Regions from separate parts of the Sutcliffiella sp. FSL R7-0096 genome, predicted to be linked through region 3. Evidence: predicted binding sites of a transcription regulator. Region 3 holds the regulator's gene; each other region holds the start of a gene.
The links. Region 3 encodes LexA, which represses DNA repair genes until DNA is damaged. Its sites were predicted from a motif close to CGAACATATGTTCG; they were not measured.
Positions count from the first base shown of each region.

Region 1: the regulator LexA is predicted to act here: its motif matches at 1,805-1,818, upstream of MKY77_RS06945 (DNA repair exonuclease).
Region 2: the regulator LexA is predicted to act here: its motif matches at 4,163-4,176, upstream of pcrA (DNA helicase PcrA).

Region 1 covers NZ_CP152003.1:1,353,669-1,368,402, forward strand. The annotation lists gene MKY77_RS06935 (ABC transporter ATP-binding protein) at 1-481, shown strand, start outside; gene MKY77_RS06940 (ABC transporter permease) at 474-1,730, shown strand; gene MKY77_RS06945 (DNA repair exonuclease) at 1,872-3,110, shown strand; gene MKY77_RS06950 (AAA family ATPase) at 3,071-6,154, shown strand; gene MKY77_RS06955 (MFS transporter) at 6,239-7,453, shown strand; gene yhaM (3'-5' exoribonuclease YhaM) at 7,503-8,447, shown strand; gene MKY77_RS06965 (sporulation YhaL family protein) at 8,516-8,692, shown strand; gene MKY77_RS06970 (peptidylprolyl isomerase) at 9,010-9,891, opposite strand; gene MKY77_RS06975 (YjcZ family sporulation protein) at 10,199-10,285, shown strand; gene MKY77_RS06980 (YjcZ family sporulation protein) at 10,316-10,402, shown strand; gene MKY77_RS06985 (hypothetical protein) at 10,513-10,701, opposite strand; gene MKY77_RS06990 (DUF3267 domain-containing protein) at 10,862-11,416, opposite strand; gene MKY77_RS06995 (DUF1878 family protein) at 11,626-11,964, shown strand; gene MKY77_RS07000 (HTH-type transcriptional regulator Hpr) at 11,951-12,550, opposite strand; gene MKY77_RS07005 (YtxH domain-containing protein) at 12,645-13,010, opposite strand; gene MKY77_RS07010 (hypothetical protein) at 13,326-13,517, shown strand; gene MKY77_RS07015 (tryptophan transporter) at 13,778-14,302, opposite strand; gene serC (3-phosphoserine/phosphohydroxythreonine transaminase) at 14,429-14,734, opposite strand, start outside.
Region 2 covers NZ_CP152003.1:516,121-530,854, reverse strand. The annotation lists gene ligA (NAD-dependent DNA ligase LigA) at 1-1,386, opposite strand, end outside; gene MKY77_RS02870 (hypothetical protein) at 1,367-1,618, opposite strand; gene pcrA (DNA helicase PcrA) at 1,841-4,144, opposite strand; gene MKY77_RS02860 (heptaprenylglyceryl phosphate synthase) at 4,391-5,077, opposite strand; gene MKY77_RS02855 (hypothetical protein) at 5,354-5,515, shown strand; gene MKY77_RS02850 (YerC/YecD family TrpR-related protein) at 5,588-5,899, opposite strand; gene MKY77_RS02845 (DUF3048 domain-containing protein) at 5,927-6,937, opposite strand; gene MKY77_RS02840 (adenine deaminase C-terminal domain-containing protein) at 7,025-8,770, opposite strand; gene MKY77_RS02835 (DUF2892 domain-containing protein) at 8,955-9,275, shown strand; gene MKY77_RS02830 (EYxxD motif small membrane protein) at 9,368-9,472, shown strand; gene purD (phosphoribosylamine--glycine ligase) at 9,447-10,724, opposite strand; gene purH (bifunctional phosphoribosylaminoimidazolecarboxamide formyltransferase/IMP cyclohydrolase) at 10,975-12,504, opposite strand; gene purN (phosphoribosylglycinamide formyltransferase) at 12,501-13,091, opposite strand; gene purM (phosphoribosylformylglycinamidine cyclo-ligase) at 13,088-14,128, opposite strand; gene purF (amidophosphoribosyltransferase) at 14,419-14,734, opposite strand, start outside.
Region 3 covers NZ_CP152003.1:2,231,193-2,234,392, forward strand. The annotation lists gene MKY77_RS11245 (nucleoside hydrolase) at 43-987, shown strand; gene MKY77_RS11250 (DUF421 domain-containing protein) at 1,067-1,666, shown strand; gene lexA (transcriptional repressor LexA) at 1,750-2,361, opposite strand; gene MKY77_RS11260 (recombinase family protein) at 2,691-3,200, shown strand, end outside.

The DNA of each region.
Region 1 (14,734 bases), 870 kb from region 3:
TATCGCTTCAACTATCCATAATCCAAAGCTTTTGATATTGGATGAGCCTTTCAGCGGTTTAGATCCATTGAATGTAGAGTTGTTGAAAGAAGCGGTAGTGGACCTTAAGAAACAAGGAACGTCCATCGTGTTTTCCAGCCACCGGATGGAGCATGTGGAGGAGCTGTGTGAGCATCTGTGCATCATGCATCATGGTCAACCGGTGGTACATGGATCTTTGAGAGACATCAAGCGTTCATTTGGCAAGAAAAATGTCATCATTCATGCAGACTTTGATTTGGGTTTCCTTGCAAATGTGCCCGGTGTGACAAAAACAAAGCAGACAACAGAAGGAATGATCCTTCAGGTCGACGAGGAAGATGTTTCACAGACACTGCTTCAAGAGATTACGGGTAAAGGCTATATCAGGAAATTCATTTTGGAAGAGCCGTCCTTGAATGATATTTTCATAGAAAAGGTGGGTGCTTCTTATCATGAATAAGTTTTGGATCATTTTAATGCACACCTACATGAGCAAACTGAAATCTAAGTCATTTATCATTTCCACATTGATAACTACCGTATTGATTATCGGCGTTACAAATATCCAATCTATTATTGATATTTTTGACAAAGAGGAGGAAAAAACGGTTGCTGTCTACGATGAGGAAAACACCATCGCCCCACTATTGAAACAGCAGCTTTCCACGACTCCAAACAGCAACCTGAAATTGAATATGGTAAGCAATGAAGAGGACGCGGAGACGAAGGTTACAGACGGTGAGTACGATGGGCTTCTTGTCCTCTCTACCGATCTAGATGGATTGCCTTCAGGGGTGTACAAAGCTGCCTCCATTACCGATTCACAAACGATGGTGCAAGTGGAAACTATGCTTCAACAAGTGAAAAATGAGCTGGCCACAAGCCAACTTGGTTTATCACAAGAACAAATTGCTCAATTATATACACCCATCTCCTTTGATGTAGTGGCACTGGAGGAATCAGCAAAGTCTGCCGAGGAGCTTAATCAGGCTCGTGGTTTGGTGTATGTTCTGCTATTTGTGATTTATTTTTCTGTCATTCTGTATGCTAGCATGATAGCAACGGAAGTGGCTGTAGAGAAATCTTCCCGTGTCATGGAAATACTTATTTCATCAGCATCCCCGATTATGCATATGTTCGGAAAAATATTAGGAATTGCCTTGCTGAGCTTAACGCAGCTTGCGTTCTGGATCATCATCGGGTACTCCTCCCTGAGCCGCAATCTGGATGGAATGACGGAAGCAGGTGGAGTGTTCGAATTCTTTGGCGTCGGTGATCTGCCTGTAGCAACTTTTGTTTATGCGGTTGTATTCTTCTTGTTAGGATATTTCCTGTATGCAACTTTTGCCGCTTTCCTTGGCTCGCTTGTCAGCAGAATTGAAGAGATTCAACAAATGATCATGCCGATGACATTATTGATCGTGGCAGGTTTCATGATATCCATGTTCGGTCTCGGAAATCCTGACAATTCCTTTATCCAGGTAACTTCATTCATTCCTTTCTTTGCACCAATGATCATGTTCCTTCGAGTAGGGATGTTAAATGTTCCTCTTTGGGAGATCAGTCTATCCATTGGTCTTTTGATGGCGACGATTGTTCTATTGGCCATTTTTGGGGCTAAAGTATATCGCGGGGGCGTACTGATGTATGGGAAATCATCCTCGTTAAAAGATATCAAAAAGGCTTTGCAACTAACAAAAAATAGATAGGTAGGAAAAAAGCATGTGGGACTGAGATGTAGAATCCCATATGCTTTTTTCTTCTTTTATAAAACTAATCGAACCGAACGTGCATTCGTATTTCGTCCGTGGTAAAATAAGAGAAAGACTAAAAATAAGAGGTAAAATTAAATGATGAAAAAAATTCGCTTTCTACATGCGGCAGATTTGCACTTGGATAGTCCATTCAAAGGGCTGACCCATCTTCCTCCTGAGATTTTCCATCAAATAAAAAATAGCACATTCCTGGCACTGACAAATCTCATTGATATGGCCATAAAAAAAGAAGTGGACTTGCTTCTTTTGGCTGGGGATTTATTTGACCTGGAACAAAGAAGTCTGTTTGCACAAGCCAAGCTAAGAAAGGAATTTATACGGCTAAGGCAATCGGGGATCCAAGTTTACATCATTCATGGAAACCATGACTACCTGACAGAAAGCCATCGCCTTTTTCGATATCCTGAAAACGTACATGTTTTCAATGAAACGGTTGATTGCGAGCCTTTCATCAAAAATGGGGAGCATCTGGCCAACATCTATGGTTTCAGCTATAACAGAAGGCATATGACAGAAAGTATGACCAATCATTATACAAAGTCGAATACGAGTGTCCCATTTCATATTGGTATGCTCCATGGAAATCTGTCCGGCAGGGAAGATCATGACCCATACGCACCATTCAGCGTCTCAGAACTTCTGGAAAAGGAATTCGATTATTGGGCTCTTGGCCATATACATAAACGAGAAATTCTTCACTTAAATCCTCCCATCGTATATCCCGGCAATATCCAAGGAAGGCACAAAAAGGAGACAGGAGGAAAGGGCTGTTATATTGTGGAGCTGACCGACGGAGGGAAAGCAGAAATTCAATATGTTGAAACTTCTCCTATCGTTTGGGAGGAAGTGGAGATTTCCATCACAGGACTAAAGACACTAGATCAGCTAATGGATGTAACAAGAAAAGCATTGGATACCCATAAAGAAGCAGATAAAAGCAAATTGATTAGATTGATTTATAAAGACAGTGGAGATCTGCATCAATCCCTTCAAGATGAACACAAGCAGGAGGACCTGCAAATCCTACTAAATGAAGGGGAGGACACCAGAGAACCTTTCTTATACATATACTCCCTACAGGTTAGGACGACAGTTGCTTTCAACAAGGAAGGCTTAAAGGAAAAGACCTTCTATCGGGATTTTTATTCCATAGTAGAACAGATGGAAGATCAGGATGAGGTCTTATCCAGTTTATACCGACATTCAGGAGCAAGGCACTATCTTGAGCCGTTGGATAAAGAAGAGAAGGACGCCATTCTGAAAGAAGCGGAGCAATGGCTTGTTACCAGATTCCTGGAAAGCGAGAAGAGGTGAATGGATTGAAAATCAAAGCATTACATATTTATGGATTTGGGAAGTTGGAGAATGTGCTGGTGGAAGACTTCTCTCCGGCCATTCAAGTGTTCTACGGAGAAAATGAAGCGGGAAAATCAACAATCATGGCGTTTATCCATGCAGTCCTTTTTGGGTTTCCTGCTAAAAATCAGCAGGATTTACGATATCTTCCAAAAAAAGGACATAAATATGGCGGGAAAGTGATCATTGAGACAAAGGATATGCGTTCTATTACGATCGAGCGAGTTGCAGGTAGGTCTTCAGGGGATGTCACCGTTTTGGATGAACAGGGAAATCATTGTGATTTAGACGATATTCTGGGCGGATTGGATAAAACGATGTATAAGGGGATTTTCTCCTTTAATATAATGGATCTGCAAAATCTAAAACTGATCGATGCAGAACAGCTAGGAAGTTATCTTTTTTCATCAGGGTTGATAGGAAGTGACCAGCTTCACAAGCTCTCCAATCAGTTAAACAAAGAACAGGAGGACCGCTTCAAGCCCCAGGGAAGAAAACCTGAGATCAATAAGTTATTATTGAATAGACTAAAAGAAGAAGAAAAAACGGTGCAACTATGGAAGGCGAAGATGGAAGAATATGAACAGCTCCAAACAGATGTAACACGTTTTGATGAGGATTTTAAAACACTCCTACGGAATAAAGAAGATATTACAAAGAAAATAAAATATACCGAGGCCATGCTAGCCATCCAACCTTTAGCGAATAAAGCTGAATTGCTTCAAGATCAGATGGAAAAGTTGGGGAATGTTGATTCGATACCGGTGGATGGATTGGCCAGACTGGAAAAGCCACAAACAGAATTAGGTTTCTATCAGGCGAAATTAGAACAATTAACAAAAGATAGGAAGAGCAAAGAAAAAGAGCTGGCAGAACTACATGTGAATTCACAGCTCTTGTATAAAGAAGAAGTACTAGAAAACTTGTTATCCAAACGTCCAAGCTATGAGCAGGCAAAAGGTCAGTTGGCGCTACTTTCTTCAGAGATAGAAGAATACGATTATCAGATTGGTAACTGGAAAAGGGATTTGGATTGGAGCGGATTTCAAGAGGCAACGATAGAAGAACTCCATACAAGCTTGGGTACCAAAGCGATGCTGAAGGAACTCATCAAACAAAATCACAAGCTCTCTATTCAAAAACAGCGACTGGATGATCAGTTCCAAGTTACAAAGGACGAACTGGAAATGCAGGAGGAAAGGGTAGAAACCCTGGAGAAAGAGCTACTCCCAGCGGATGAAGTATTGCGGATGAAAAAATCTGTGGCAGAACAGGGGAAGAATAGTTTGTCAAAGGATATCGCTGTAACGGAACAGCTTGTCCATCAATTAGAAAGACAACTGAAAGGTCAAGAAAAAGTACAACGTGCCAAAAAGAAGAACAACCAATATACTGCTATGGGAATTCTCTTTTTCGGCTTTGCAGGAGCAATAGCTTTATTTTTACAAAACCAGCTTTTCTTATCCCTATTGTTCTTTCTTGTCTTTGGCATCGTTTCATATGTAGCTGTCAGGAAAAATGCATCAGAAGAAGTATGGATAGGTTTAGAAAAAGAGAAAAAAGAATTAGAAAGCAAGCTGGAAAAGCTGCGGGCGAAGTTCTTTTCCTCCGGTACCTATGAAAAATTAGAGGAGTACCAGCAGGCTTTGGCAAAGGATGAACAAGTAAATCATCTTTTGCAAAAGGAAAGACTGTTACTTTCTCAAAGTGAACGGGCATACAATAAAATTATTCATCAGTACGAGGAATGGGAAAAGGAGAATTTCCAATTTGAAGAGAGTTGGCAGAAGTGGGCAGAATCCATTCGCCTTGCCCACATACCCTTCCCCTTTATGGAAGAAGCCTTTGAAAAGGTAACCCAGCTGAAAACTGCTATTTTAGAGAAGAAGGGATTAATAGAAAAAAGGAAGCATTATGAACTATTAATGGAGGATTTCACGAGTCAGCTTTTAGAATTGGTGAAAGAAATCGACTGGCAGGATGAATATGCTTCGCCTGAAGAGGCTCTGAGTCAGTTAGGTAAGAAAATGGACGAACAGAAAAGTAAACAGCTAAAAGTAGAAAGAATTCAGGAAAGCATTTCCTTATTAGAAGAGGAGTCTACTACATTAGAAGTTCATATAGAGGACGCACGCAATCAGATTCACCAGTTGTTTGAACAGGCTGGTGTGCAGGAAGAAGATGCCTTTCGGATGAAAAGCCACCAACGACTAGAAAAAAAGGAGCTTGAAAGAGATCTGTCATTGGTGCTCAGTCAATTGCAGCAAATGGAAAGCGCTTATCAAGTCACACTTGAACAAAGTAAACCTTTGGACATCTGGAAAATGGATAAGGAAAGACTTGAACGGGAACTGGTTGACCTGAATGAAAACTACCAGCACCTGCTTGAAAAAAGAACGGCTACCTATGAAACAATTCGGCAGTTAGAGGAAGGTGGTACCTATTCGGAGGCCGTCCAACAATTTGAGTTGTCCAAAAGCACATTACAGCGTCATGCTCGCAAATGGGCGGTATATGCCACCGCTCAGCACCTTCTCACAAAAACCATGGACTTTTACAGGACTGTAAAGTTACCGAAAGTTTTAGATCACGCATCAGAACATTTCCGTTTCCTAACAGGAGGCAATTATGTAGGGGTCCATGACACCAAACTTGAGAGAAAAATTATAGTGGAACACAAGGACGGTACAATGTTTGAACCAAAAGAGTTAAGCCAGGCCACTGTTGAACAATTATATATATCCATCCGTTTTGCGGTAGCACAGGTGTGGAGTGAAGAGCAAACACTTCCATTCATGATGGATGACAGCTTTGTCAATTTTGATCAGAAACGGTCAGACCTGGCTATCCAATTGATGAACCGTTTGGCTGAACAGGGCAATCAATTTATCTTTTTCACCTGTCATCAGCAGTTCAAGAAAAAGTTATCGGAAGGGGTAGCAAACTCGATATTTTCATTTAGCAGGAACAATATGGTCGGAACGGTTTCGTTCCGGGATTGAATTTGGCACCATCCATTGCCGAATGGAAGAAACAAGTGCTATGCTTAGAGAGGTATAGAGAAGCATGTTGAAAGGATAACCAGAATGAGTGAGAGTGTAAAAAATAATAAAGCGCCATTGATTCTATTAAGTTTTAATTTATTTATCGTCATGGTAGGCATTGGTTTGGTCATACCGATTCTGCCTTTTTATATCGATAAATTCGGTGCGGATGCCCGGACGTTGGGATTGTTGGTAGCTGTTTTTGCGTTTATGCAATTCCTTTTCGCCCCTGTATGGGGAAGGCTTTCGGACAAAGTTGGCCGAAAGCCTCTTATCACCATCGGCCTGTTCGGATTTGCGATAGCAGAGTTCATCTTTGCGTTTGCGAACGGACTATGGATGCTGTTCCTATCGAGAATCCTTGCAGGAATATTCGGTTCGGCTCTGATGCCGACCGCCATGGCCTACGTTTCAGATGTCACCTCTTCTGAAAAGAGGGGCCAGGGGATGGGAATAATGGGGGCAGCCATGGGACTTGGTATCGTTGTAGGACCAGGGATAGGAGGATGGCTAGCAGAATACGATCTGTCCTTGCCTTTTCTTGTGGCAGGGATTGCAGCGACTATCGCCGGGATCCTATCGGTGATAATTCTACCTGAATCCTACTCCAAAGAGAAACGCGAACGTGACGCTCAATTATCAGCTGGAGAGAAGCGGGACAATCAATTTGTAGTTATGTATACGGCGCTAAAAAGTCCTGTCGGATTCTTGCTGATCTTGGTTTTTATCATGAGTTTTGGCTTGGCTAATTTTCAATCCATTTTTGGATATTATACGATGCAACGGTATGGCTATAACCCCAGTGAAGTAGGATTGATCATCTTGATTGTTGGACTGGTGGGTACCGTTGTACAAGGCGGATTGGTTGGTAGATTGACGAAGCGGTTTGGGGAAGAGAAAGTAGTGACGAGTGCTTTATTGATCAGTGCGATTGGGTTTGTGATGATGACACTTGCTACAGGCTTCAAAACGGTCCTATTAACTACTTGCCTTTTCTTTTTGGGGAACTCTTTATTAAGGCCATCATTGAATTCATTCATCTCCAAACTGGCTGGAAGTAGACAAGGGCTTGTGATGGGACTCAATAACTCATTTCTCAGCCTTGGAAATGTAGCTGGTCCCATATTGGCCGGAATTTTCTTTGAAATTAATATCCATATTCCTTATCTATTCGGAGCATGTATCATGCTTTTCGGGTTGATTGTGACAAAAATTTGGCTCGCAAGAAGAAAGGAACAGATGGAGGCTACTTTATAAGTGACAGTCAACATAGCGATATCTATTATTTTGACAGGGGGAAGAAATGATGAAGAAGGGAATTCTCCACTTTGAAGTGGGAGAACAAGTGGATATCCATCTACTAATTAAAACAGCGACAAAAGGGATTGCCAGCAATGGAAAACCATTTTTGACGTTGATATTCCAAGATAAGAGTGGCGAGATAGAAGCAAAGCTTTGGGACGCTTCTGCAGATGATGAAGGGTTATATACGCCCCAAAGTATTGTGAGGGTTCTTGGGGACATTCATCATTACCGGGGGCGTAATCAATTAAAGATTCGCAAAATAAAGCCTAAGGAAGATCATGAAAACGTCAGCGTCTCCGATCTTATTGAAACAGCTCCTGTAAGCCAGGAGCAAATGATGGATACAATCACACAGGCCATATTCGAAATGAAAAATCCCAATATCCAAAGAATAACAAGACATCTATTGAAGAAACATCAGCATGATTTCCTGCAATATCCGGCTGCAACAAAAAACCATCATGAGTTTGTCTCCGGGTTGGCCTACCATGTAGTTTCCATGTTGGACCTCGCCAAAGCGATAGCTGGATTATATCCTTCCTTGGACAGGGACCTCCTTTACGCAGGAGTTATCCTACACGACTTAGGAAAGGTAACGGAACTATCCGGACCTGTTTCTACTAGCTATACCATAGAGGGTAACCTGATAGGGCACATCTCCATCATGGTGAATGAAATCGGAAAAGCAGCGGACGAGCTTGGTATTGAAGGGGAAGAAGTGATGGTGCTTCAACATCTTGTACTGAGCCATCATGGTAAACTAGAATGGGGAAGTCCGAAACTTCCATTGATTAAAGAGGCGGAAATTCTCCATTATATTGATAATATAGATGCAAAGATGAATATGCTAGACCGCGCATTGGAGCGGGTAAAGCCTGGAGAATACACAGAAAGAATCTTTGCTATGGATAACCGAAACTTCTATAAACCTAGTTTTCACAAATAAGTACTAGCCTCCCATCCTCTATCATATGTATAGATTAGTAGCACATATGAAAGAGAGGGGGCTTTTTTATGCCGTGGTGGATGCTATTGGTTGTTATCGGGATATGTTTCAGTGCCTATATGACGTTAAGGTCTGCTAAAGAAGAAAAAGAAGTGGAGACTGCCATCATTGAAAAAGAAGGACAAGTATATATGGACAGGATTCAAGAGGAGAGAGAGAAGAAGCAGCAGGTTGTAAATGTGTAATAGAAAAAGGAAGCGGGGATGCCGCTTCCTTTCAGACTGTTGACCAACTATAAACTAGTTAGGTTATCTGTTGGAAGAGTTGATCTTCGTTGCAGGAGCTTCGCTTTCCGCGGGCAGTCCGGAAGCCTCCTCGGGCTACGCCCTGCGGGGTCTTCCATGTCCTTTCCTCCGCAGGAGTCTTCGCTCCTTCCACTGCGATCAACTAGAGAATTTCATTATTTTTAGCTTTGTCTACACACTGAAAGGAAGCGGGGATGCCGCTTCCTTTTTACTAATTTATTGTACATGTTAATTTCTGTTTAATAAAAATTGGTCGCTTATTCTTTTTCTTGGTCCTGATTTTCTTCTTGTTCGAATGTGTTCTTAAGGGATTCGTCTTTTATTTGGACATTGGCAGCATCCAATTCTTTTTGAAGTGCAGCGTCCGCATTTTCTTGTTGCACTTTAGCTTGGAGTACTTCCTGTTCCACTTGTTCCCTGATTTCATCCAATGGAGGTTTTTCTTTTTTATCGGTCACCATGATGATGTGATAGCCGAACATACTTTCAACCGGCTCACTGATTTCATTGATTTCAAGGTTATAAGCCGCTTCTTCAAATTCTGTTAACATATCTCCAGAACCAAACCATTCAAGGTCCCCGCCATTTTGGGCAGATGCCGGATCTGTGGAATGTTCTGTTGCAAGCTCTGCAAAGTCTGCACCCTCGTCCAGTTTATTCTTGATTTCCTTGGCTGTTTCTTCGTCCTCCACAAGAATGTGGCTTGCACGCAACTCAGGTTTCATCTCATCATAATGTTTTTGTATGTCTTCCTCTGTGACTTCCACATTTTCCATTGCTGCCTTTTCCTGAAGCATGGAGAGGCGCAAGGTTTGTGTCAATTGTGCTTCATTTTTAAAGCCGCTCTGGGCCATGGCCATATCGAATTCCGGTCCAAGTTGCATTTTCAGCTCATCCAACCGCTCCTGTACTTCTTCATCTGTTACCTCGTAATTTTCACTAAGCACTTTTTCATATACTAGTTCACGAAGAACCTCTTCTCCGAATCGTTCTTTCATCGCGTCATAAAGCTCTGCCTGCGTGATGTTCCATTCGGAGGCTTCAGCAATCACCTTTGAATTGTCAGTAGCGTCATTGTTACATGCAGATAATGCGAAGAGTGAAGCGGTGGCACTAACAGCAATCATCCATTTTTTCATATAGTCAACTCCCATATGTAATAAAGCATTTCATTCCATTCCATACTATAGCATAATCTCCTAATTTAATGAAATAATCTTCACTTTCCACCAAAGTCCCATATGCTTTTTTATAAAAAAATGGGTTAACGTCCATTCCAAATCTAATACCCATACATACTATAAATGGAATCATGAAATAAACCAACACACACTTGTTGTCCCAGGATTTCATGTAAAAAGCCTTAGAGGCAGGATAAACGCCTATGCCTCCTAAGAAATTGTTGCATAAGATATCGTAACAACTCACAAAGGAGGTGTTAGTGAGATGGGTAATGCGTATGCAGGTGGCTTCGCGTTAATCGTAGTATTGTTTATCTTGTTGGTAATCGTAGGTGCAGCTTGGTTGTACTAAAAACACTTTCTTTAAAAAGGAGGAACTAAAATGTCAGGTGGACATTCCGGCGGATTTGCGTTAATCGTAGTATTATTCATTCTGTTAGTAATCGTAGGTGCAGCTTGGTTATACTAAGCTAAAACCTTGGAGACGGGAATAGCCCCGTTTCTAAAGAAAAACACCTTCCATCTAAGATGGAAGGTGTTTTTTGTTCCATCTAAGATGGAAGGTGTTTTTTGTTCGTTTTATCGTTGGGAACTAAGCAAAATATCTACATAAGAAGAAATTAATAGAATGGTAATTAGAACATTTATGGTTCGGAAAACTTTCGGCTGACGATCCTCCGGGATTTCTTTCTGAACGCATAAAGCATTCGTTAATTTGTTTATGTAGAAGAGTATGAATATAGCCACCAAAACGAATAAGAATGCGATAGCCATAAAATCCCTCCTTTGCGGCTTGCTTGCTTTTAAACTATTATACGAAATTAATACTTATGCCTTCTACCTTATCAAAGTTTGTAAAAAAAAGATACCTTGACACTCTAAAACTTTTACAAAAAAATGAAATAACATCCATTGATTAAGTGTGATCTTAGGACGCTATTTCATTCTCGTTAACTATTAAAATATCATACCCGTTTTCCAGTTCTTCGATTTGGCATTTATTTGGTGCACGTTGTATCAGTTTGATATAAAGAAAATCTGGAATACTCAACCCGATATTTACTGCCGCAAGCATGGAGAAATAATGATAGTAGCTTGGAAAAATGTGGGCAAGTAAGATGCACGCAGTCGTAATGATGGCAAATGGAGCCATTAGAACAGCGTAGGATTGAATTTTTGTAAAAGGTTTTTTAGTTTTTATTTTCATATAAGGCATATAGCACTTTAGTTTCCATCTGAGTTTTACTTGGTTTCTGGTCGCAATTAGCGGAAGTACATGACATAACTTGTGCATGGTGAACATGCCTGCAAGCCCAAGGATGAACCATCCAAAATTGGCTGAGGAAACAGTACTGTCATGATAAATAAGGCTAAAAGATAAAAATAACACAATAAACGAAAGTAAAGTGATGATAAACGATACAAGTGTAATGCGATGGAGTCCATATTGTCTTGATATATCAATGGATTTCCAACAGTTCATAGTTGAATCACCTACCGTAATTGCTAGTCGTAATCAAAATTACTAAATTAATGTAAGCTTTTTAAATGAAAAAATCAATAGGTGAATGTAATTTATTTTTCAACAAAGTCATCTAAATATTGGTAAGTGGATTAATTTGATGTAAAATATATAAAAAAGCGAAGGTGGCTGCCTACCATTGTTCAAAGAATAAATGGATTTAGCGAGGAATGAGTAAATTGGAAGAAAGACTTGCAACATTGGAATACTACATGGAGCTATTGATGAAACAGATGGATCTTACACGTTTTCCATGGGATGGTTTAATTATCCGTGTAAGGCTTACCAGAAGGGAGGTAGAATTCATATACAATACATGTGAAACATTGAGCATGGAGATGGAAAAACAAAAAGCGGAAGGTTTTGTGACTTTCTCTCCGCTTCTTATACAATTCAGGGAAGCCTTGCCATCTAGTCTACCATGGGAAGAGACTATTCATGCTTTGAGATCGCAAGGGCTATACACTTCATTAATGGATGAATTTCACAAGCTGATCAAGAAGAAGTAACGCTTTCATTTTTTTCTATAAGTGTTTCTTCTTTTTTAGAAAGCTTTCCATCAACCTCTACAAAGTCCTCCTCAATGTTGTTAAAGGACCTTTCAAAAATCTGCATGAAATCCTCCCCGTACACATTACGTATCACACACATGATATCCAACAGTTCCGGAAACTTTCCGTATAAGTCATGCATAGGCAATGCACCACTGAATACCGAATTTTTGCTAGGATCATAGCTTTCCATCAAATCCAGAAGTATTTGCTCACCTTTTTCAGTAAGTTCGATATACGTATTGCGTTTATCGTTCTCTTTCTTGGAGAAGCGAAGCAATTCTCTTTCCTCTAATTTCTTGGAGAAGTTAAATGCAGTAGAGACATGCATTACTCCAAACTTGGCAATCTCTGAAATACTTGCACCTTTCAAATGATAGGCAATCCATAGAATGTGGTGCTCATTAATATTTAAGTCATAAGGCTTGATCCATTGCTGCCAATCCTTTTCGATTGTTTTCCAAAGAGCTTTGCTAAGCTGTGCAACACGCTGGCTGAATAGCATGGCTTCTTTTAATGAATACTGTCCATTCTGTGTATTCACAAACTCACCTACTTTTTTCTAATATATTACTATCTATTATGACAATAAAATAAAAATTAATAAAGGTCAAAATTTACAAAAAATTAAAATTTTTTTATTTTGTCGTGTTTTTTGCTAATTCTTTTTCAAGATTTTCCAATTCCTTTTCCACATTTGCAATGTTTTGTTGAATGGACTCTTGATGTGATTTTATGGAATTTTGCCATAGATCAACGGATACTTGAATTTCTTCGGCAATGTTTCCAACCGTTGCTTTGCCCTCCTCAAGCGCTTGTGCTACTTGATCCTTAACCTGAATAGCTTCGTTTTTCAATTCATCCAGTGTTGCTTGGACATTGCGTGCGGCATCCTTAACTTGTTCTCTTCTAACTGCACCGGAAACGGGAGTTGTCAATAATGTGGAAATGCCGGCAATAGCTCCTCCTATTAAAACGCCATAGATGAATGATTTCCCATTCATAGTAATCACCTCGAATTTAAAATTATGTAAGTATAGTTCAATACCCTAAGATTATTATATAATTCAACATTTCTAAAAAAAATCCTCTTTTTTCGGACTTTTTTCATGGAGTTTGTTTCGACAAGGGCAAATTAAATGGAACCTTGCAAGGTCATATACTTATATTATTACCAAAGCCCTTTTAAAGGATGCCAATGAACTCCAGCAACTTAATTGTGAACAGATATGATAGGTCTTGATGGGCTAGGAAAGGTAACTTGTTTCATAAGAGCAGACTGCTCCGCATACTTATGAAAGAAAAGGGGGCGGGCAAAATTGGCAGGCATAACATTCGGGTTATTCACCCTAAGCATTTTGCTTCTTTTTGGAGGGGGAAACTACTATCTTGCATCGCAAAGAGGAGGGGCATATCCACCTAGACGAGTATTGCAGCAAAAAGCCCTGGCCATCAGTGGTGCGGGAGGGCTCATTCTCTTGTTGGCAGTACTTGCAACCTGGATTGCTTAAAGGCAATTGATAGATGATAGGAAAACAAAAAAGAGGGAAACTCCTTAGATGGAGTTTTCCTCTTTTCATGAGGCTCTTTTCTCAAAGATTGTTGCTATTCTCTAATAAAAAGTCGGCAATTGGACTTTTTATTAATTAGAAATCTTAAAAAATGCAGTAATAAATTTAGTACTGCTGGGAAAAGAGCACGACAGTAACGAAAATAACGATGTTTTTATTAAATACGTAAAAGCAACAAAGTTTACGAAAAAAGCCTTTCATTATGTTGCTGGAACTAAGTTGGAGCGTCTTGCAATGCCTGTTACTATTGGATAGAGAATAATCATGACTACTACATTCATTGCAACAGCAGGAAGTACAGCTGTCAGCATGAAAAATACAAATGTTCCCTCGCCTGGCAAACCTACAAGTGTCAGGGCGGATAATAAGAATATCGCTCCTGAAATGAGGGTGCCGATTGCGGTTAAAAGTCCTGCTTTAACTAGTGGTTTGTTGACCTTTTTCACTGCAAGAAGCAGGAAGAAAAACAGGAATGCGGTAATCGGTTTGTCAATGATATTTGGGATTTGCCCTCCTGGAAAAGTGGTGGTAAGTGCGGAAATCATTCCGGTCACCATTCCAATAAGTAATACATTCTTCTTTTCTGGAAATAACATAATTCCGAGAAACATCATCGTTAAAGCCAAATCAGGCTTCATACCAAGTATAAAACCAGGTACCACTGTGTGCAATACAGCACCGATTCCAACCAGTAAAGCTAGTGACACTAAAGTCTTCGTTTTCATTTCTCATCTCTCCTCGACTAATCTTGTCTTCTTTTATAACCCCATTAGTACACTTGTTGTCTAATGCGAATTATTAGGTACTAGTATAGTAAATATTACACCTCTTGAAAAGGGTAAAGCTTGCCATTAACTATATTTGGTACGGAAACCATTCATGAATTCTGCCAATGCCTCACATGATTCTAGTGGGACGGCATTATAAATGGACGCTCGACAGCCACCAACCATACGATGTCCTCCGAGTCCGACAAAGCCTTGCTCTTTAACCTCTGCCAGAAAGGATGCTGTAAGTTCTTCTGTTGAGAGGTTAAAGGTGACATTCATGTGGGATCTTGCTTCTTTCTTCGCATGGCCGATAAAGAAGCCGTTGCTTTCATCAATTGCTCCATATAGAAGTTCGGCTTTCTTTTGATTGTTCTTTTCTATTTCCTC
Region 2 (14,734 bases), 1.7 Mb from region 3:
CAGGTTCTCGCGGAAAAGCTGGGCAATCACCTTTTCCCCTAGACCATCGATGTTCATGGCATTACGGGATACAAAATGGATCAATCCCTCACGAATCTGTGCCGGACACTTCGGGTTGATGCAGCGCAACGCCACTTCCCCTTCGATGCGGACAAGTTCGCTCTCACATTCCGGGCAGTGTGTCGGCATCGCAAAATCTCGTTCTTCGCCGGTCCTTTGCTCTACAAGTACATTCACCACTTCCGGGATGATGTCTCCTGCTTTTTTGACAATGACGGTATCTCCAAGCTTGATGTCCTTTTCACGGATGAGGTCTTCATTATGTAAGGACGCGCGTTGGACCGTCGTACCCGCCACACGAACCGGTTCGAGGATAGCAGTTGGTGTCACCACCCCTGTACGGCCGATATTCAGTTCGATATCAAGTAGCTTCGTGGTCACTTCCTCTGCAGGAAACTTGTACGCAATTGCCCATCTAGGGCTTTTTGCAGTAAAACCAAGCTGTTCCTGATGCTCGGTGTTGTCCACTTTAATAACGATACCGTCTATATCATACGACAGATCTGGGCGTTTTGTGTGCCAAGCTGTGACATATTCCAAAACTTCTTCGATGGAAGTGCAAATTTTTCTTTCCGTATTTGTTTTAAAGCCAAGTTTATCTAGATAATCCAAGGCCTCACTGTGGGAATCCACACCTGTCTCACCGGCATCCGCAAGGCTGTAGACATACACGGACAAGTTACGGGATGCAGCAATTTTTGGATCAAGCTGTCGTAAAGATCCTGCCGCCGCATTACGCGGGTTGGCAAATGGCTCTTCTTCGCGCTCCATTTTCGCCGCATTTAGCTTTTCAAAAGAGTTCATTGGCATATATGCTTCTCCGCGAACCTCCATCGTCACCGGCTCTTTTAAACGCAACGGGATCGATTTGATCGTTTTGAGGTTCATCGTGATATCCTCACCAGTTGTCCCATCCCCACGGGTCGCTCCAAGGACGAACAGGCCATCCTCATAACGCAGGGATACGGCAAGACCGTCAATTTTCAGTTCGCAAACATATGTGACATCCTCGCCGACAGCCTGTTTGACCCGGCGGTCGAAATCACGCAGGTCTTCCTCGTTGAAGGCATTGCCAAGGCTGAGCATCGGGGTGCGATGCTCGACCTTGTTGAACATCTCAAGAATATTTCCTCCCACACGCTGAGTCGGGGAGTCCGATGTTTGCAGCTCTGGATAATCCTTCTCAAGCGTCAGCAGCTCCTGTAAAAGGGAGTCGTATTCGGCATCTGAAACGGACGGTTTATCCAGTACATGATATTCATAGTTATATTGGTTCAGCACATCATGCAGCTCGCGAACCCGTTTTTCAGCTTGTTCTCTTTCCATGCAATGTCGTCCTTTCTTTTTTGGCGGTTTTCATATCTAGTTCTATTTTCAAAATTTTAGATTGACCTTTTTTTTTCGTTGCCGGCACTCGATTTCCGCGGGGATGGCCGGGAGCCTCCTCGGCTTTGCCAAGGCCACTGAAAGAGTACATGATTGTAGTAATCTGTTTAATACCGCTGTTGATTTCCGCAACCGGCTTCGCTTTCCGCGGGGCGACCTTGAGCCTCCTCACTCCGTTGCGGGGTCTCAAGAATGTCGCTATCCCCCCGCAGGAGTCTTCGCCTATTGCTCCAATCAACAGCTAGAAATCATATTATTGAAAAGTTACTGGGTTTATCAGTGGCCTCAGCGAAGCCTTCGGGTTTCCCCGTTTCCCTCTACCTTCAGCCGGAGTCGAGTGCCTTCCGCTTCAATCCACTAATTATTGTCAACTTCTAAACAGGTGTAACTTTGGCTATTGAACCTTCGTTACAGGCGCAAATTTCGCAAGGAGGCGTTTGATGCCTGTTGGGCTTGGGAACGCGATGTCGAGTTCCTTGCTGTCGCCGTCGCCTTTTACGCTGACAACGGTTCCGATTCCCCATTTTTTATGTTCCGCTTTGTCCCCTACCATCCAGTCCAAGCTTTCTCCACCTGTTGCGGTAAGGCCACGCGATGGTGCTGTCGTACGGCGAGCTGTTTGGGAAGCGGGAGTTGCGGCTCTTCCTCTTCCTGTTGCGGATCCTCCTCCAAACGGGGAAGCAGAGCCTCCAAAACTTGAACCACGGCCACCGCCGAATGGCGTTTGTCTGGACGCAGCTTCTTTCGGTTCCTGACTTTCTAACAATTCTTCCGGGATCTCTTTAATAAAACGGGATGGCGGGTTGATGTTTGTACGTCCGAACAGGGTACGCATCTGGGCATTTGTGATGAACAGCTGCTCTTCGGCACGCGTGATTCCTACATATGCAAGGCGGCGTTCCTCTTCCATCTCCGCTTCTTCAAACAAGGAACGGCTGTGAGGGAATACCCCTTCCTCCATACCAATCAGGAATACAACCGGGAACTCCAGTCCTTTTGCAGCATGGAGGGTCATTAAAATAACCCCTTCCTGCTGTGCTGGGTCTTCCTCATCCAATTTATCAATATCCGCAACAAGTGCCAGGTCTGTAAGGAATGCCACCAAGCTCTTGTCATCGTACTTTTCTTCAAAGTTTTTCGTAACAGACAGGAACTCATCGATGTTTTCCAATCTGCTTTGGGATTCAATTGTTTTGTCAGCCTTCAGCATTTCGCGATAGCCCGATTTCTCGAGTACCTCTTCCACAAGTTCCGTTACAGAGATATACTCTTGCATTTGAACATATCCCTCAATAAGTGCGCGGAACTCTTTCAGTTGTGAAGTTGCACGTCCACTCACGCCGATCAGGTCCACCTCTGCAAGGGCCGTGTAGATGGAGATATCATGCTGCGCAGCGTAATTGGCGATCTTATCGACGGTTGTTGCCCCGATGCCACGCTTTGGTACGTTGACTATTCGTTGTAAGCTGATGTCATCGTCCGGGTTGGCAATCAGGCGAAGGTAAGCAAGGATATCCTTGATCTCTTTGCGGTCGTAGAACTTGGTCCCGCCGACGATCGTGTAATTGATGTTGGACATGAGGAGCATTTCCTCCATCACACGAGATTGGGCATTTGTACGGTAGAGGATCGCAAAGTCGCCAAGCGTTCGTGTTGGATCCTTTTGCATGAGTTCCCGCATTTTCCCGACCACAAACTGTGCTTCCGATTTCTCTGAATCCGCTTGATAATGGATGATTTTTTGACCTTCGTCATTTTCCGTCCAAAGGTTTTTCTTTTTCCGACCGATGTTATTATCTATCACCCGGTTAGCCGCTTCTAAAATACGTTTTGTAGAACGGTAATTCTGTTCAAGCAGCACGACTTCCGCATTCGGGTAGTCTTTTTCAAAGGAAAGGATATTCGCGATATCCGCCCCGCGCCAGCGATAGATGGATTGATCGGAATCCCCTACCACACAAAGATTTTTCAGACGGTCCGCTAAAAGATTGACCAGGGTATATTGCGCTCTGTTCGTATCCTGATACTCGTCCACGTGGATGTATTGGAACTTGCGCTGGTAGTATTCGAGCACTTCCGGCACACGCTTGAACAAGTGAATGGTCGTCATGATCAGGTCGTCAAAATCAAGTGCCTGGTTCTTTTTCAGCCTCTTTTGGTAGTCTGTATAGATTTCCGCAACCTGCTGCTCGTATGGTCCAAGCGGCTGTTTTGCGTATTGCTCTGGGTTCATCAGTTCATTTTTTGCAGAGCTGATGGTACCTAGAATTGTTCTTGGCTCGAACTTTTTCGGATCAATATTGCGGTCTTTTAAAATGTTTTTGATGACTGACAACTGGTCGGTCGTATCAAGTATGGTAAAATTACGATTTATCCCGATGCGGTCAATGTCGCGGCGCAGGATGCGCACACACATGGAGTGGAAAGTGGAAATCCAGATATCTTCCGCTGCAGGTCCCAGTAGTTTTTCCACCCGTTCTTTCATTTCGCGGGCTGCTTTATTCGTAAAGGTGATCGCAAGGATATTCCAAGGCGCCACCTGTTTTTCGGTCATCAGGTAGGCGATTCGATGCGTCAGCACCTTGGTTTTACCACTTCCCGCTCCGGCCATGATGAGTAAGGGTCCGTCCGTTTTCTTCACTGCTTCTTTTTGCATCGGGTTTAGCCCTTCAAGAAGCCTCTGACTTAAATATTGCATATTTTTTCACCGTCCCAACAAACGTATGTTCTTATTTTCTATCATACTAAAATGTAGTTTAAATTACTATTTATTTTAGAAGTTTTGGTAAATGTCGCTGACACCGCTGTTGATTTCCGCACTGGGCTCCGCTTTCCGCGGGGCGGTGCTTGAGCCTCCTCACAACGCTTTAGGGTCTCAACCTACCGCTACCTCCCGCCGGAGTCTTCGCCCTGTGCTACAATCAACAGCTAGAATATCTAACTACTACTTATTTTTCACCGCGTCCACGGTCTTCAAAGCTTCTTTCAAGTTATCATATACTGCGTTTCCGACTACGACAGTATCGGCGTGGGCTGCCATTTCTTTGGCGCGTTCGGCTGTGGAAATGCCGCCTCCGTAAAAGAGCTGTGTTTTTTCTAGCGTTTGTTTCGCCGCCTGGACCATTTCCACGTCCCCGTACGTCCCACTATATTCTAAGTAAAAGATAGGAAGATTAAACATCTTCTCCGCTAGTCTTGCATAGGCGATGACATCTTCCCTGTCAAGGTCTGTTTTTGCCTCTGTCAGTTTGGCAGCTTTACAGTCGGCATTGAGGATGCAGTATCCTTCTGCCACGATCTCCTCCCAGTTCATGATGTCACCATACTCTTTTAGCGCTTCTATGTGAAGGTCCGTGACCCATTCTGTCCTTCTACTGTTCAACACACTTGGGATAAAATAAAAATCGAATCCCGGTGTGACCGATTCAATGGTGGATACCTCCAATGCACATGGCAACGAATATCTTCTCACCCTGCTCATCAGGCTCAGCACATTATCAAGCGTGACCCCATCCGTACCGCCGACAAGGATGGCATCGGTACCGGATTCGCACACAAGCTCTAAATCTTCGTCCGATATCTCTTTGTTTGGATCCAATTTAAAAACGTGCTTCCACTCACGTATTTCCATTAACACTGCAAACGTCCCCCATTCTAATTTTCCATTCCCCTATTATAGCAAAATCAGCGCCAATACGAAAAAGAGAAAAGGAGATTATCGACTGGAAGTTACGTCCTTTTCCGGTAGACCAAAAGTTATATTTTACAGCTATTCTGTTATTCCTTCTGTATTGCGGGTAAATAGTAAATAACAACTTGAGGAGTACTTAGGAAAATAGTTGCCTTTTAATAGATAGATGCATATCATGATTGTTTCAAAATATGATGTGGTAAGGAGGTGTCCAATATGCCTATGTGGCTGTGGTTTGTTATTGGCTTCGCTATTCTTTTGGTATTCGGTGCGCTTGTGGATTATTTTGGAAAGAGAAGAAGGAGAACAACCGACCCTGCAGCATCAACGAAAACAGTCGACCAAGTAAAATCAAACCAGGAGACGTTTTATCGGTGATTTATTGTGGAAAATATAATATCTTTCATGAAAAAGGTGGCCCACTGCACTTCCAGCGGACCACCTTTTCACTTATATTTCTTCTGCTTTCTTTTCTTCCGCAATACGCTCAAGCGCCATCTCGTAAGCGTCATTTCCGTAGTTCAAGCAACGCTTCACACGGGAGATCGTTGCTGTACTTGCACCTGTTTCGGTTTCGATCTTATGGTAAGTGAAACCGTCTCTCAGCATTCTTGCCACTTCAAGGCGTTGTGCCAAAGATTGAATTTCGTTGATGGTACAGAGATCATCGAAAAAGCGATAGCATTCTTCCATATCTTTTAAGGAAAGAATGGATTCGAAAAGTTGATCGAGTTCTTTTCCACGTAGTTTATTGATTTGCATGATTGATTTCTCCTTTGCTTAGTAAGACTAGTATGTGACGATTTTTAAGTCTGGAACGACCTGAATCCACGTTTTCCCCGGAGCGAGCGGAACCTGTTCGCCATTGGCAAAAGGGAGAATTTTTCCATCCACCGATTTCCACTCCACATCAAAGCGTTCTCCGTTTTGGATCAGCACCCCGTTTCCACCGGATGTAATATCGATTTCTTTTCTTCCCTGGTCATCTATCACGATATGTGGCGTCTCAACAATGAAAACGTTATGAGCGATAATCTCTTCCATCGTTTCAAGATCCGTAAGTTTCTCGCCTGCACTATAACGGACATATGCATTTCTAGTTTCATCATATTTATAGTCAACATGTGTGGTTTTTCTTGATGAGTATTCTATTGTTATTTGTTCAGCAGCCGTTCCATCAAGCTCATTGGTTTGACCTTCCTTTAAGAATGTAAAGGAGGGTACCTCTGCTTGTAAAGAATAATTCAGCTGATCTGCACCTTTTTTAATATTTTCAGAGGTGATATAGGAATTATGCGGCGCTTTACGGAAGCTTGCGCGTTTGAACAACGACCCATCGTAGGTCAAACCATTGATTCCATCCACTTCTTTATTTTCTATTTTCTCTTTGGCTGCCGGACTCCAGCCGTGGAACACGTAAAGGGCATCATAGCCTTTTGTCAAATCTACGAAATAATCCCTTGCACTCCTTACAGGTCCTACCGTATCGGGCATTTCACTGTGAAAAATGGCGAGAAATCTTGTAATATCACCCTCTGCAAGCACTTCATACACAATATCGGCTTTGTGAAGTCCTGATTGTGGTCGTGCCTTCCCATCGTTATTGACCATGACGGCAACAGGACGTGCATCTACTTTCTCTTCCACCGCTTCTCCTGTCAGTGGAGCTGTTTCGAGTGGTTCAGAAACCTCTGTCCCCACTTTTTCTTCCTCTTGGACCACTTGCTTGTTATCTTCCTGCGGCTCTTTTGCTGTATCAACATCGGAATTACCTGATTGACAGCCTGCTAAAAAAAGCATAAGAACTGTCCCGATCAGGCCTAATTTGTTCCTACTCATCTTTTTAAAAAACACAACCTTTGATCAAATTTCATATACTTTTACATTTTAACGCATTATTGACGGAAAGAGTACCGTTTTATTCATCACATCGTATATTCCTCTAGGTGTTATTCTAATATAAGGAAGATGTGTGGAGGACAAAAATAGTAAGGTATAGATAGGGTCATTGAAGCCATAGCCCCTTGCAAACAGCTGATTTCGCAATTCCGTTTCCTGCTTCATCAGACCCTCCATGTCACAGTTGGACATGCCCCCAGCCAGTGGTAGCGGAATATCGCAAATGACCTCCCCATCCTCGACGAGCACCATTCCCCCGCCAAGCTCCTTCATCTGTTGAAAAGCCTTCATCATCGCTACCTTGTCTTTTCCGATCAAAACGATGTCACCTGTGTTTGAATACGAACTCGCAAATCCTTGCACATGTGTGCCGAAGCCTTTGATGATTGTATTCACACGCCACTTCCCAGCCCGGTCGATGAGCATGAGGAATGACTCGTCATGCCTAGTTGATAAACGGTCCCCTGAAACATCCACCGATATAGTATATGGTTTGATGATGACTTCGTTAACCATTTCCATTCCCATGGCCATGGAAAATTGAAGGTCATCGATGGAAAGGTCCCAGTCGAGTTTAAGTGGCTCAAGACCAAGGGAATTCCAATCTTGCTCTGGAAACGCCTCTGCGTTCGTTTTGTTCTCCCTTGTCACCCAAATCCCTTTGGATAAGACAGACACCGGTGTCGGCTCCTCTTTTGCCTTCAGGAAGTTGATGTTGGCAATTCGCCCCGGTGCGATGCTGCCGTGAAGCGAGTCGATCGAGAAGTGCCTTGCCGCATTATAGGAAGCCATCCGGTATGCTTCGATGGGCGGAACTCCCTTATCGAGCGCGATAGCGATGGTTCTGTCGATGACACCGCTTTCATAAAAGCTTGGAGTCGAACCATCAGTATTGAAAAATGTTTGATCATAATAATGGACACCAGCAGCCTCTAACTCTTCCAATATTAATGGAAGATCCGGCCTGATGGATGAATAGCGGAGGGAGGCATGGTAGCCTTGGGAGATCCGCTTGATGACATCCGCTCCATTCATTGCTTCGTGGTCGCTGTGGATACCAAGCAGCTGCATTTTCGTCAACGTCTTTTCCGACGCCCCTGGAAAATGACCTTCCACCGGCTTTCTTCGCGCTTTTGCCTCTTGGACCCATTGCAGGATCATGTCGTCGCCCGCCATCAACTTCGGCCAGCTGGTCAGTTCGCCTCCCTGCATCACGAGAGGATGATCCAACCAGCTTTTCATATTCGGATTGGAAAAGATTTGCTCCTCATTCTTGATTTCGGTCTGCGCATCAAATCGGCACCACCAATACATGGTAGCAGCTGTTTTATTCATTTTTTCTATAAAAGTAAACGCTTTCTTTTTGTTCATCTGCAAAGTAAGCATTAAATTATCATTAACGAATGTCGTTGTTCCCAATTTCGATGCATATTGCGCAAAGGAAAGGGGATTATAAAGTTGAAACGGATGTACATGAGGCTCTATATATCCTGGCACCAGGTAGAACGACTCACAATTGACCACTTCCGTGTTTTTCGTGTTAGCAGGAAGCTCGTCGCCTACATAGACGATTCGGTCTTCATGGATCCAGATATTCGCTGTCATCCAAGTCTTCAATTGCACATTAAGGTATGTGGCATTGGTAAGGAGAATGGTCGGTGCTTTCTTTCCGTCGATCACCGAAACCTGTTCTCGAATTTTTTTGCTTTTCCATCGATATGCTTGTTCATGCATGCTCATCACCCACTCTTTGTGAGATTGTATCAGTTTAAGGTTTTGTCGCGAAAATTATTGTGATATAACCTCTTTTTACCATGTTACCATAACAAAGTTTTGCTTGCATTATCGTTCTTAATAATTATGTGAAAATTTTATCAACTTTAAGGACGGTACATAAAATCAAATGGAGGGATTCATTATGAAGGTTAAACCGAATATCAGTATCATCAATGCCATGATCCGTATCACAGCAGGCTTTGCAACACTGGCCTGGATCACTAGTAAAATGGTCCGTCGTCCACACCGCGACTCCTACAAGTTTGTTGCTCTACTTGCAGGAATGAAAATCGCCGAAGGCATCCTGCGCTACTGCCCGATGACACAAGGCTTCGAACGCTTGCAAGAATACCGCAATGACCACAACAGCGAAAACAACCACTACAACTTCGACTTCGACGACTTCGAAGCCAACGTAGGTGGCGGAGAAAGCGGCGGCGCTGATTCTTTTAATCCGTCTTAAGAGGTTAAAAAGAGGAAAAAAAACACCTTTGGGGGTCAGACCCCCAAAGGGTTTTGTTTACGCACGTCGAACTATATAAGGAGGTATGAAAAATGCTCGAGTATTTAACGGATATGTCGTTTGTGTTGGCGACGATCATTGGTGGGATTGTTGCCATTTTGTATGTGTTTGTTAAGAGGAAACGCCGGACGCAATAGCTTTGTTGGCGATGTCTCTCCGGTAGAAAAGGTTCTCACACTTCACTTTACTCAGTTCTTCATATGCTGTTTTTTGCGCTTTTTCCAGGCTGTCGCTCTGTGCCGCAACAAGCAGTACTCGTCCCCCGTTGGTCAAAAGTTTCCCATCACGGGCTTCTGTGCCTGCATGAAAGACAAGGCCAGACCCTTGTTCTGCCACTTGATCAAGCCCTTCAATGACCGCTCCATTTTCATAGGCTTCCGGATATCCAATGGATGCCATGACCACTCCGACCACAGACTTTTCCGACCATTTTAGTTCAAGATCTTCTCCACGTAAAACTCCTGTCAACACTTCACCTAGGTCTGATTCCAATCTCGGCAATACCACTTGCGTCTCTGGATCTCCAAAGCGGGCATTGAACTCAATCACCTTTGGCCCCTGCTTTGTCAAAATCAACCCTGCATATAAGATTCCAACGAATGGACGCCCTTCGTTCACCATTGCATTTGCCGTCGGAAGCAACACCGTTTGCAACGCCTCTTCCACAACAGAATCCGGTATTTGTGGTACTGGTGAATAGGCCCCCATCCCACCTGTATTCGGCCCTTGATCCCCGTCATATGCACGCTTATGATCCTGGGCGATGACCATCGGGTAGACCTTCTCACCGTTAACAAATGCCATGAACGAGAATTCTTCCCCTTCTAAAAACTCTTCCACAACCAGCTTGGCAGAGGCTTCCCCGAATTTGGACTGTGCCATCATTTCATACACCGCATCAAGCGCCTCTTTTTCGGTCATCGCGACCACCACGCCTTTTCCTGCCGCAAGACCATCCGCCTTCAGCACAATTGGCGCTCCCTTGCTTTCAATATACGCTCTTGCTTCCTCGTACTCTGTGAACGTTTCATAGCCAGCTGTCGGAATTCCGTATTTTTTCATGAGATCTTTGGCAAAGCCTTTGCTTCCTTCAATGAGGGCTGCGGCCTTGGTTGGACCGAATACTAGCAAACCCTCCGCCTGGAAAGCATCGACGATTCCGTTCAATAAAGGTACTTCAGGTCCTACCATGGTCAGGTCAATTTTGTTTACTTTTGCAAAATGAACGAGAGCATCCGTGTCGGATTCTTGGATCGGTACAAGGTTACCAATCGCTTGCATGCCGACATTCCCTGGAGCGATGAAGATTTCTGATACGGATGGGCTTTGGGCGAATTTCCAGGCAATGGCGTGTTCGCGGCCGCCTTTTCCGATTACCAATACTTTCATGAAATTTCCTCCTGACGTGTTGTGGGGTTTTGATTTGTATCATAAAACTACCTTGGGATCGCGCTAACCCCCTGTTTCCTTTCGTTCCAGGTGTTCGCTTTCCGCAGGGCGGTGCTTGAGCCTCCTCACTGCGCTGTGGGGTCTCAAGTCTACCGCTACCTCCCGCCGGAGTCTCTCACCTTGCACTTCAGTAAACAGGGGAAATCTGGTTAATCACGAGCGAATCTCATTTTCACATACACAATGTTCCTTAATGCTTAAAATGTCTCATGCCGGTGAATACCATGGTGATGCCGTATTCGTCGGCTTTTTTGATGGAGTCTTCGTCTTTGATGGAACCTCCTGGCTGGATGATGGCTGTCACGCCGGCTTTTGCGGCTGCTTCGACTGTATCGTTCATCGGGAAAAATGCATCAGATCCAAGTGCGGAACCGACCGCTTTTTCGCCAGCCTGCTCGATGGCGATTTTCGCCGCACCGACACGGTTCATCTGTCCAGCCCCGACGCCGACTGTCTGACTGTCTTTCGCTAGTACGATTGCATTGGATTTCACATGCTTCACGACTTTCCATGCAAGCTTCAGGTCCGCCCACTCCTGCTCTGTCGGCTCACGCTTTGTTGGAACGGTAACAGTCGCATCTTCCAAGCCAAACTGGTCCTCATCCTGTACCAAAAGTCCTCCACGAACGGATACCATGCGGGATTGCAGCACATCTTCCCCATTCATTTCTACCACTAACAGTCGGATGTTCTTTTTCTGCTTCAATACTGCCAAAGCGTCCTCACTGAAGGATGGTGCGATGACGATTTCTAAAAATAGTTCGTGCAAAAGCTCTGCCGTCTCTTTATCCACTTCCGTGTTGAAAGCGATGATGCCACCGAAAATGGAGACCGGATCCGCTTCATATGCACGGCGGTATGCTTCCACCGTTGTTGCGCCTGTACCCACTCCACATGGGTTCATATGTTTTACAGCCACTACTGCAGGGTCTTTGAATTCTTTTACAATCTGCAGGGCGGTGTCTGCATCATTGATGTTGTTGTAGGATAATTCTTTTCCGTGAAGCTGCTCGGCAGAAGCTATTGAGAATTCAGATGCTAAAGGTGTTTGATAGAACGCTGCCTGTTGATGCGGATTTTCTCCGTAGCGAAGGCCTTGTTTTTTCTCAAACGTAACAGTCAGTGATTCAGGGTGCTTCTCTTCCACTGCTTCCGTCAAATAGTTGGAAATCATCGCATCATATGCCGCTGTATGGCGGAATACTTTTGCTGCAAGCCGACGGCGTGTTGCTACCTCCACCTTCCCGCTTTCTTTCAGCTCGGCGATTACTCCTTCATAGTCGGTAGGGTCCACAAGAACCGCTACATCCTTATGGTTTTTGGCTGCCGCACGAAGCATCGTCGGACCGCCGATGTCGATGTTTTCGATTGCGTCTTCAAATGTGGAATCCGCTTTGGAGATTGTTTCTTTGAACGGATAGAGGTTCACCACGACCAAGTCGATTGGAGTAATTCCATGCTCCTCTAATTGTGCTTTATGGCTTTCGTTGTCACGCATCGCGAGTAATCCACCATGAATCATCGGATGCAAGGTTTTTACGCGCCCATCCAGGATTTCAGGAAAATCTGTCACCTCAGATATGCCGATAACCTTCACACCATTATCCTGCAAAACTTTTTTGGTGCCACCGGTGGAGATGACCTCCACTCCCAGGTCCACTAATTGTTGTACAAATGGGACGATGCCCTCTTTATTGGAAACACTCACTAATGCTCTCATCGTATCGCTGCCTCTCCTTTGACTGAAAAAAGTTGTTGTAGGGTTTTTGGGTAAAATGTATGTTCCACTTGATGGATTTTCTTTTCTAATGTTTCTCGGGTGTCGTCCGCTCCGAGCTCGATTGCCTGTTGAGCGATGATCGGTCCTGTATCCATGCCTTCATCGACAAAATGGATCGTCACCCCTGTCAGTTTAACACCATACTCAAGCGCTTGACCCACCGCATCAAGGCCAGGGAATGCCGGCAAAAGGGATGGATGGATATTGACGATCCTGCCTTTATACCCACTCAACAAAGTCGGGCCAATCAGGCGCATATAACCTGCCAAGACGATAAAGTCGACTTCATATCTACTTAGCTCCTGAAGGATGTGCTCTTCAAACTCCTCTTTATGCTTGTAGCTTTTTGGTGCAAATGCAAAGTAAGGAATGTCTGCTGCCGTCGCACGTTCTACCACGTATGCACCGGGTCTGTCACAGACAAGCAATGCAGGAGTGGCATCCAGTTCTCCAGATCGACAAGCATCCGTTAACGCTTGAAAATTAGAACCGCTCCCTGATGCGAAAATAGCAATCCTCGTTGTCATCGGATTTCTCCTCCGCCAAACGTGATTCCTTCTCCCTCTTTGACGCGGCCAATCAGGTAAGCCTTCTCCCCGTTCGCTTCCAGGATACGTACCACTTCCGGTAAAATCTCTTCGTTGATCGCAAGCACCATGCCGATTCCCATGTTGAAAATATTGAACATTTCCTTGCGGTTCAGCTCGCCCACCTCTTGCAAAAGATCAAAGATCGGTGGGATCGGCCATGTACCATAATCCACCTCTGCTTGCAGGCCTTCAGGAAGCATGCGCGGGATATTTTCGATAAATCCGCCGCCAGTGATATGGGCCATTCCGTTGATGTCGAATTTTTTCAGGACTTCAAGGATCGGTTTTACATAGATTTTCGTCGGAGTCAGTAGCTCTTCGCCAAGTGGGCGGCTTAATCCTTCGTACTTCGTGTTCATATCGAGTTTACCTTTTTCGAACACAATTTTTCGTACTAAAGAATAGCCGTTGCTGTGGATCCCGCTTGAGCTCAGTCCGATCAGCACGTTTCCTGGTTTGATATTTTCACCGGTGATCAGGCGCTCTTTTTCCACCACACCAACCGTAAATCCAGCCAGGTCATACTCCGTGTCCTCATACATGCCAGGCATTTCCGCGGTTTCACCGCCGACCAATGCACACCCTGCCTGCTCACAGCCATCCGCGATTCCTTTCACGATGGCCTCGATACGTTCCGGCACCGCTTTGCCGCATGCAATATAATCTAGAAAATATAGTGGCTCCGCGCCTTGAACGACGACATCGTTGACACACATCGCAACTGCATCCACCCCGATGGTGTCATGCTTGTCGAGCTGAAAAGCGAGCATCAGTTTCGTCCCGACACCATCCGTACCGGATACGAGCACCGGGTTCTTTACATTCACTGCCGATAAGTCAAACAGGCCTCCAAATCCGCCTAGGCCCCCCATCACTTCTGGCCTCATCGTTCTAGCCACATGCTTTTTCATACGCGTTACGGCTTCATAGCCCGCTTCTATATCTACACCCGCTTGCTTGTATGCATTTGCCATATGTGTCGTGTCTCCCTTCCAATGGAAAAGCGACGAATCTTTGAAATCCCGCCGCTTTTTTGTAAGCTTTTTTTAAAAAAGGTAATTATGTTTGGTTTCTCGATGTATTGAGGGGGACTCCACCAGGGTGTCTCGCTCGTAATTCTGGTTATTGTCACTATTTTTGGTGTTATTGTGACTTTTTCGGTGCTGATTGTGACTTTTTTGATAGTTATTGTGAGTTTTTCAGCAGTTATTGTGACATATCCCACCGTTATTGTGACTTTTCCGCTAAAATAAACCTTCCTAACCTAGCACTTCTCATGAGGCAGCACCGTGTCCGGAAAAATTTCCGTCGGATACTTGCCGGTGAAGCATGCCATGCACTGGCCGCGATTTTCACCGTCAAATGGGCGGTCGATCGCTTCGACCATACCACCAGGGCTCAAGAATGCCAGTGAATCCGCCCCGATGATATCACGCATCTCCTCCACCGAATGGGAAGAGGCAATCAGCTCTTCATGTGTAGACGTATCGATTCCGTAAAAACATGGATTCTTGATCGGCGGTGAGCTGATGCGCACATGCACCTCGGTCGCACCGGCGTCACGAAGCATCTTCACAATT
Region 3 (3,200 bases):
ATTTAATTTGAAAGTCAAAATGCCTAAATGGAGGTGAATAGAATGAAGATATTACTTTTTGCAGATCCCGGAATTGACGACTCATTAGCAATTATCTATGCATTGCTTCATCCTGAAATAGATCTGATGGGAATTGTGACAGGGTATGGAAATGTCTCAGTGTTCGATGCAACAAGGAACGCTGCCTATCTATTGGAACTGGCAGGAAGGTCTGATATTCCGGTAATTAGGGGAGCTTCCCAACCCCTAAGTGGGATTCATACAACCTTTTACCCCGAGATTCACGGACCTCAGGGGCTGGGACCAATAATACCGCCAGAGGATTTTCAAGCTGATGTTAGTCCATTTGAGCTCATGTTTGAAATTATAGAGAGGAATATAGAAGACATTGTAATTGTGGATGTGGGGAGACAAACCACCCTTGCTTTCGCCTACAACCTCCGACCTGAACTTATGGAGCAGGTAAAGGAGGTGTACCTCATGGGGGGAGCATTCATGGTTCCCGGAAATGTGACAGATGTTGCGGAGGCGAACTTTTGGGGTGATCCCATTGCCACTTCGGCTATCTTGAACAAGGCGAAAAAGGTATACATTACCCCACTCAATGTAACAAATAGGGCCATAGTGACAAGGGATATTGCGACATTCATTTTTAATCATACGAGCAGCCCCTACAAATATTTGATTCCAGCCGTCACTAATTATTATGCTGCATTCTACGACCAGGTGCTGCCAGGTATAGATGGTTCGCCAGTGCATGATGCATTCACTCTTTACTATCTAATAAACAGGGATAAAACATATACAATCAAGAGAGATGTAAGGGTTGCGATTGTGGACGGAAGCAGAGGGCAAAGTATAGCAGATTTAAGGATGGTCTATAAAGAGCCTGAACTTGAACATTATATAGTGATGGATTTTGATTATAACCATTTTATTGCTGACTTTATAAGGGTTAACTTGGCAGACGGGAGCCAACTTTCTTAATTTCATAGATTGTCACCTGAATAAATTACTGTGAAATGATTATTATAAGGACATAGTATTTCGATGGGGTGACAATACAATGGATTTAAATTGGATTTGGAAAGCTATTTTGATAACAATCATTGGCACATTCTTATTAAGGATTGCAGGTAGAAAATCCATATCCCAAATGACTTTGGCCCAAGTGGTAATTATGATTGGTATAGGTTCCTTGTTAATTCAACCTTTAGCAGGAAGGAGTATTTGGGTGACATTCGGGGTGGGGATCACACTTGTGGTAACACTTGTGTTGATGGAGTTCTTGCAACTAAAATCAGACATTTTTGAGAAGTTGATTACTGGTAAGGCGAAAATACTGATAGAAAATGGAAACCTAAATGAAAAAACTTTGAAAAAATTAAGGTTTACCATTGATCAATTGGAGATGAAACTTAGACAAAATAGTATTTCTAGTATAAGTGATGTAAAGTGGGCCACACTCGAACCGAACGGACAAATAGGGTTTGAATTAACAGAACAAGCAAAGCCGATAACAAAGAAGGATTGGAATCTCCTCTATCAGGAAATCCAGCTCTTAAAAATAATGATTGACCCCACAATCAAACCAAGTCGAATAAATAATGAGAAAGAGGGAAATTTATTTACCGAAGTGAAAAATGGAAAACATGAACTTAAATAACGTCCAAGCGAAACACTTGATTAACCAAATAAAATTTTCTTAAGGAAATATTAATAAGAAAAAAAGCCGATGGTCGGCTTTTTTTAATGGATATTACGGTACACACCAATCACTTTACCAAGAATACTCACATTGCGAACAATGATTGGTTCTAATGTGGAGTTTTCAGGTTGTAATCGGATATAATCTTTTTCTTTAAAGAAACGTTTAACGGTAGCTTCATCCTCTTCGGTCATTGCCACTACGATGTCCCCATTGTTAGCGGACTGTTGTTGGCGAACAATAACGTAGTCCCCATCAAGGATCCCTGCTTCTATCATACTGTCTCCCATAACCTCAAGCATGAAAACCTGCTCGTCAGGTGCAACATAGCGGTCAGGAAGTGGGAAGTAGTCTTCCACATTCTCAATGGCTGTAATCGGTTGTCCGGCAGTTACTTTACCGATGATTGGTACATTGACTGCAGAAATCTTCGGTACAAGTTCATCTTCCATAATTTCAATGGCTCTTGGTTTCGTTGGGTCCCGGCGAATGAGCCCTTTGCTTTCAAGTCGTGCAAGATGACCGTGAACAGTGGAACTGGAAGCAAGTCCAACCGCTTCACCAATCTCACGGACGGATGGTGGATATCCCTTTGCTTGGACTTCTTTTTTTATGTAATCCAATATGTCCTGTTGCCTTTTTGATAGTTTCATATTCCGCACCTCTATCATTTATATTGTTATCAGTATAGCATCTTTTCATCAAAAATACAAACATAAGTTCGAATTATTGACAAGAATATACGTTCGCTTGATAATTATAGTAGGCTATCATCGTATACTTTGTCGCTTTTTCGTATTTTCAACTAGCCGTAATAATCCTTACTGTCGTGCTCTTTTCTCAGCGGTACTGAATAGACTACCTGCCTATTTTAGTAAAAGTAACAATAAAAGCTCCAATTGACGACTTTTTATTGTTGAATGGCAACAATCTATGAAGGAAAGAGCCAAATAGTTTAAAAGAATGGTGGAGGAAAACGTACATGAAGGGAATCATATATTGCCGTGTGAGTACCAAAAAAGACACACAAGAAACTTCGCTAACCCGTCAAAGGGAAGAATTAGTATCTTTAGCGGCAAATCGAGGTATTGAAGTTATCCAAGTAGTGGAAGAACAAGCGAGCGGCTATGACTTGGATCGTGAAGGGGTTTTCCAAATAATCGAGCTTATTTCAAGTGAGCATGTTGATGTGCTGCTAATTCAGGATGAAACAAGGCTTGGCAGAGGAAATGCCAAAATCGCATTTTTACATTGGTTGCGGAAACATGAAATAAAGATATTTTCAATAACAGATAATGGAGAATTGAGATTATCTGATTCTGATTCAATGGTGATGGATATTGTGGCCATTGTAGAGGAATACCAAAGAAAGTTACATAATTTAAAAATAAAACGGGGCATGCAACGGGCAGTTAAAAGTGGATATGATCCTACCAAAAACCTCACAAACCTACACATGAGCCCTGGAAGGGATAAAATTGATGTGCCTATA